2 regions of the Pseudomonas sp. NPDC087358 genome follow, and region 2 is predicted to be linked to the other one. Evidence: predicted binding sites of a transcription regulator. Region 2 holds the regulator's gene; the other holds the start of a gene.
The links. The regulator FliA, encoded in region 2, starts transcription of late flagellar genes. The targets are predictions, from matches to a motif close to CTAAAGTTTNNNNNNNNNNNGCCGNTAA.

Region 1: the regulator FliA is predicted to act here: its motif matches at 1,416-1,443, upstream of motA (flagellar motor stator protein MotA).

The regions. Positions count from the first base shown of each region.
Region 1 is NZ_JBJDOA010000006.1:241,056-244,318, reverse strand. It holds gene motB (flagellar motor protein MotB) at 1-491, opposite strand, end outside; gene motA (flagellar motor stator protein MotA) at 495-1,346, opposite strand; gene ACI2KS_RS16300 (HDOD domain-containing protein) at 1,558-3,093, shown strand; gene rhdA (thiosulfate sulfurtransferase) at 3,140-3,263, shown strand, end outside.
Region 2 is NZ_JBJDOA010000003.1:88,495-91,757, reverse strand. It holds gene ACI2KS_RS07275 (protein phosphatase CheZ) at 1-587, opposite strand, end outside; gene ACI2KS_RS07270 (chemotaxis response regulator CheY) at 607-981, opposite strand; gene fliA (RNA polymerase sigma factor FliA) at 1,239-1,979, opposite strand; gene fleN (flagellar synthesis regulator FleN) at 1,976-2,809, opposite strand; gene flhF (flagellar biosynthesis protein FlhF) at 2,929-3,263, opposite strand, start outside.

The DNA of each region.
Region 1 (3,263 bases), on a different contig from region 2:
CGGTTCTCGGCATCCATAATCTGGATGCGCAAGCCGTCCTGAGTGATCTCGAACAGGATCTGGTCCTTGAACTTGGCCAGTTGCGGGTTCTCGTTGACCTTGTTCTGCAACTCCTGCAGCAGCATCTCCAGACGCTCCTGCTCGACCTGCTCGGCCGCCGCATCCTGTTTGTCGGCATCCACCGGCACCTTGTCTGGCGCGGGGGTGGATTTCACTTCAGGGTTGAGGGTCTGGTCAGGCGACATCTCCGGCGAGCCGCCCAGGTCGATGACGTACGGCGAGCCGCTGTCAGAGAAACCGACGGGGTCCTTGAAATAGCCGGCGATGGCGATCAACTGCTCAGGGGTGGCCGAAGACATCAGCCACAGCACCAGGAAGAACGCCATCATGGCCGTCGCGAAGTCGGCGAAAGCGATTTTCCAGGCGCCGCCGTGGTGCCCGCCACCATAGCGCTTGACGCGCTTGATTATGATTGGCTGATTATTTTCCATGGATCAACGACCGCGGACAGCTTGTTCCAGCTCGCTGAAGCTGGGGCGGTGCGCCGGATACAAGACCTTGCGACCGAACTCGACGGCCAGCGAAGGCGGCACGCCCGAGGCCGATGCCACCAGCGACGCCTTGATCGATTCGTAGACATTCATTTCTTCCTTGGCATCGTGTGCCAGGGAAGTGGCCAACGGGCCGAAGAAGCCGTACGCCGCGAGGATACCGAAGAAGGTACCGACCAGTGCCGCACCTACGTGCATGCCGATGGCCGCCTTGTCGCCCGAACCCAGGGACGCCATGGTGACCACGATACCCAGTACCGCCGCAACGATACCAAAGCCGGGCATGGCGTCCGCCACACCGGTCACCGCGTGGGATGGATGCTCAAGCTCTTCCTTCATGCTGAGCAATTCCATGTCGAACAGGCCTTCCAGCTCATGGGGAGCCATGTTGCCCGAGGACATGATGCGCAGGTAATCGCAGATGAACGCGATCATGCGGGTGTCTTTCAGCACGCCAGGGTACTTGGCGAAGATAGGGCTGTTTTCCGGCTCCTCGATATCGCCTTCGATGGCCATCATGCCTTCGCGACGACTCTTGTTGAGGATCTCGTACACCAGGCCCAGCACTTCGAGGTAATAGCCATGGGTGAACCGGGAGCTGAACATCTTCAAGGATTTCTTGATGACCAGCATGGTCATGTAGCCCGGGTTGGCCTGCAGAAAAGCACCCAGCGCCGCGCCGCCGATGATCATCACCTCGAAAGGCTGGATCAGGGCCGCGATCTGACCGTGGGAAAGTACGTATCCGCCGAGGACGCTCGCGAAAACGACGATGATGCCGATAATTTTTGCCATAGGTAGAAATACTTTACTGAGTCGGGTTCATGGTCATTGTGCGAGAAGCGTTCAAAACTCTTGTTCTACTTATCGGCATGAGTGCGCCAGACTATAGTCAAAACAGGCGAAAATCCTGTCTGGCGTCTGGCTCGGGTGCAGCAGCGCGAAGGCCGGCATGATGCCATCATTGGACGTCGATCTAAACCTCCCAGCCGTACGGGCCTTGTTAATGCCATCAGATAAAGCCTCATCGCTCCCCGTTCCGCAGACACTCGATCACTGGATCAAGCAGCTGGACGGCATTGCCCTGCCCGTGCCCGCCCTCGCCCATGCCAGAGTCAACGCAGCCCTCAATGACAGCCGCCGCTCGTTGCGCGAGATTGCCGACCTGATGCAGGACAGCCCTGCGCTGGTACTGAGCGTGCTGCGCGAAGCCAACGTTCACAGCAGCGGTCTGGCCGAGCCTGCCGAAAGCCTGGAGGTTGCGCTGAACAGACTGGGGCTGGCGCGCACCGCCACCCTGCTGGCACGCCTGCCCAGCGTCGAGCTGCAAAACATCCCGGTGGCGCTGCGCCAGCTGCAGCTGGTCAGCCAGCACGCCACGCAGCAGGCTTACGGCCTGTTCGCCAACCAACTGGCCAGGCTGTGGCAGGACATCCATCTGGGCAGCCTGCTGTTTCTCGCGCCGTTGTGGCCCATGGCGCTGGCGCACCCCAAGCTGCTGGAAGAATGGGAACTGCGGGTGATCCATAAGGGTGAATCGGCAAAGGTCGTGGAAAAAGCCCTGTTTGGCGTGCGCCTGGTGCACTTGTGTCAGGCCCTGGCGCAACACTGGCGGCTGCCGATCTGGGTGACTCAGGGCTATAGCTTGCTGATCGGTGAACAGCGCAATCTGGTAAAGGTGTTGCGCATCGCCCACGAAGAAGCCGACCCGATCAAGCAGCAGCAACACCTGGATGCTGACCTGCCGCTGCAGCGCTGGCTCAATCAGCCAGCCAACACCATTCTGCTGGCCAACGGCCTGGCGCTGTCGGCACAACAAGCCTGGGATACGCCGCACAACCTGCGCTGGCAATTACTGACCAGCCTTTACCTGCAACAGCCATTGATGGACCTGCAGCAACAGGTGCATCAGAACGCTGCCGCCAGTGCGCGCCAGCATGCAGCGCCCGGTGTCTGGCACCCGGCAGAAGCCTTGCTCTGGCCCTGGGATGCACGCCGAGTGCATAAAGGGCTGCTGCCAGCGCCACCCCCATCGGCCGAGGCATTACAGACCTGGCGTAAGTACTGCGGCGATCTGCTGAAGGAGCCGAGCCTGTTCACCAATGCCATGCACCTGACCACCTGCGCGCGTGATGCGCTGCTGGCCTGTGGCATGCAACGGGCGGTACTGCTGATGATCGATCGCAAGAGCGATAGCCTGCGGGTGCATCAGATTGCCGGTGTGGACAAATCCGCCGCCGCACTGCTCATTCCTTATAAAGACAGCACGGTGTTGCAGCGACTGTTGGCGCAAGCCACGCAACTGCGCCTGACGCCCGCCAACAATGCGCAGTTCTCGGCCTTGCTGCCCGCGCAGTTGCGCGGCCTGTTCAGCGGCGAGAACCTGCTGATCCGCTCGCTGGCCAGCAATGGTCGCGTGATCATGCTGGTGATCGCTGATCAGGGCGGCGGACCGTTCTCGGAAGTCAGCGTCCAGGCGTTCGGCAAAACCGGGCAATGCATCGAGAAAGCCCTGACTACCTTTAGCCATCGCAATGGCTGATGGCTGAGCTACAATTCGCCTCTTTTTCATGATCTGGAGACCTCACATGTCTGCCTTCTCAAGCTTGCCGCTGGTGATCGAGCCCGCAGACCTGCAGGCACGCCTCGGCGCTTCAGAACTGATTCTGGTCGACCTGACCAGCCCTGCCCGCTACCAGGCAGGGCATGTGC
Region 2 (3,263 bases):
TTGCTTTCGACTTCGGTCACCAGTGTGGTCACGCGCTTGATCACCTGACCGGTAAGGTCCTGGTAATCCTGAGCCAACAGAATGTCGTTCAGGTGGCTGGCGACCTCATGGGTCTCTTTTTCGCTGCGCGTCAGAAAACCATCGACGCGACGAGCCAGGTCCCGGAACTCTTCGGCACCGATCTCGCGACGCATGAAGCGACCCCAATCGACGCTTAGCGCCTTGGCGTCGGCGCTCAGGCCGTTCATCAGCGGCGTGCTCTGTTCCACCAGATCCATCGTGCGGTTGGCCGCACCCTCCGTCAGCCTGACAACATACGACAGGCGCTCGGTGGCATCGGTGATCTGGGACACTTCTTCGGCTTGCGGCATGTGCGGGTCAATCTGAAAATTGACGATCGCACTGTGCAGTTCACGCGTCAGCTTGCCAACTTCCTGATACAGGCCGCGATCGCGGGTCTGATTGAGCTCATGGATAAGTTGCACGGCCTCGCCGAACTTGCCTTTTTCGAGGCTGTCGACCAGTTCTTGCGCGTGTTTCTTCAGGGTCGACTCAAAGTCACCCATCGTCGAATCTTTGGAATCCATAGCGCCCTCGCAGCGGACATCAGCTATTGACGCGCTCGAATATCTTCTCGATCTTCTCTTTGAGCACCTGGGCGGTGAAAGGCTTCACCACGTAGCCGTTAACGCCGGCCTGAGCTGCTTCGATGATCTGCTCGCGCTTGGCTTCGGCGGTCACCATCAGCACCGGCAGGCTGCGCAGACGCTCGTCGGCACGCACCTGACGCAGCAGGTCGATGCCAGACATGCCAGGCATGTTCCAGTCAGTCACCAGAAAGTCAAAAGCGCCGCTCTGCAGCATCGGCAATGCGGTGGTACCGTCATCCGCTTCGGCCGTGTTGGTGAACCCAAGGTCACGCAACAGGTTTTTTATGATCCGCCGCATCGTTGAGAAGTCATCAACGATGAGGATTTTCATGTTCTTGTCCAATTCGACCTCCAAGCAGTCTTTAACGCGCCCAGCACCTGGACGCGCGTTCAATCAATACCGGCACAACACACCGGTTACACGAAAACGAGGGGGTCTTTCGAAGAAACCGGGCATGAGCACAGCGGAACCGGACCTGTTGAAGACCTGATTCGACCGGCTCCTGCCTTGTCACTTTTGCGTTCCCACACATCTTGCAAGCCGGTCTTGCATCCAGCACGCAGACACCACGGTCTGCGCCCGATGCATCAACGCGCCCGCCACTCTCCCAACCGTCCCCGCAGGCGTGCGGCACACTGGCTGTGCAGCTGGCTGACCCGCGACTCGCTGACACCCAGGACCTCACCGATTTCCTTGAGGTTGAGCTCTTCGTCGTAGTACAGCGCCAGCACCAGGCGTTCACGCTCGGGCAGGTTGGCAATGGCGTCCGCCAATGCGCTCTGGAAGCGCTCGTCTTCCAGATCACGTGACGGTTCGAGCGACTGGCTCGCGCCGTCCTCGTGCAGTCCCTCATGCTCGCCGTCCTGCAACAGATCGTCGAAGCTGAACAGGCGACTGCCCAAGGTATCGTTCAAAATCCCGTAATAATCATCGAGACTCAATTGAAGTTCGGCAGCAACCTCGTGATCTTTAGCGTCGCGGCCGGTTTTTGCTTCAATTGCACGAATCGCGTCGCTGACCATGCGTGTGTTGCGGTGAACCGAGCGCGGTGCCCAGTCCCCCTTGCGCACTTCATCGAGCATTGCGCCGCGGATACGAATACCCGCGTAGGTCTCGAAACTCGCACCCTTGGTGGAATCGTATTTGGTCGACACTTCAAGCAGGCCGATCATCCCGGCCTGAATCAGATCTTCGACCTGCACACTCGCCGGCAAACGCGCCAGCAAATGGTAAGCGATGCGCTTGACCAAAGGGGCATAACGCTCGATCAGCTCATACTGGGAATCTTTGGATGATTTGCTGTACATGCGATAGCCGCTTGCTGTCATGACACTGGCCCTGCGCTGGTCTGATGAACCAGGCGTTCAACGAAAAATTCAAGATGACCACGCGGGTTCGCCGGAAGTGGCCAGGTATCGACCTTCTGCGCAATGGCCTTGAACGCCAGCGCGCATTTGGAACGGGGAAACGCTTCATACACCGCACGCTGCTTCTGCACAGCCTTGCGCACGCATTCGTCATACGGCACGGCGCCTACGTATTGCAGGGCCACGTCGAGGAACCGGTCAGTGACCTTGGTCAGCTTGGCGAACAGGTTGCGCCCTTCCTGCGGGCTCTGTGCCATGTTGGCCAGCACCCGGAAGCGGTTCATGCCGTAGTCGCGGTTGAGCAGCTTGATCAAGGCATAGGCGTCGGTAATCGAGGTCGGCTCGTCGCACACCACCAGCAACACTTCCTGGGCGGCGCGGACGAAACTGACCACCGACTCGCCGATCCCGGCAGCGGTGTCGATCACCAGCACATCCAGGTTGTCGCCGATGTCGCTGAACGCCTGAATCAAGCCTGCGTGCTGCGCCGGGGTCAGGTGAACCATGCTCTGGGTGCCGGAAGCCGCCGGTACGATGCGCACGCCGCCCGGCCCCTGCAACAGGACATCGCGCAGCTCGCAGCGACCCTCGATGACGTCCGCCAGGGTGCGTTTGGGGGTCAGCCCCAGCAGTACGTCGACATTGGCCAGACCCAGATCGGCGTCCAGCAACATGACGCGACGCCCAAGCTCGGCCAGGGCCAGCGAGAGGTTCACTGACACGTTGGTCTTGCCTACGCCACCTTTGCCACCGGTGACCGCGATAACCTGTACGGGATGCATGCTGCCCATGTTAATTTTTTACCTTGTCTTGCTCAGACCCAAGCCACATTTCGGGCTGCACGTTCACTGTGTGAACAATGCGTGGCAGACCACCGATGCAGGTATATTCCACTGTCATTTTCCTTAACCTAGCCCGCACGCTTGCCGGGGCTGTGATAAAGATCCGCAAACATGTCCGCCATCGCTTCCTCGCTAGGCTCCTCCTGCATCTGCACACTCACGGCTCGGCTTACGAGCTGGTGTCGACGCGGCAGATGCAGATCATCGGGTATCCGTGGGCCATCAGTCAGATAGGCCACAGGTAATTCGTGTGTCACCGCAAGGCTCAGCACTTCGCCCAGGCTTGCGGTTTCGTCCAGCTTGGTCAGGATGCACCCGGCCAGACCGCAACGCTTGTAACTGTGATAGGCCGCCGACAGCACCTGTTTCTGACTGGTCGTGGCCAACACCAGGTAATTGCGCG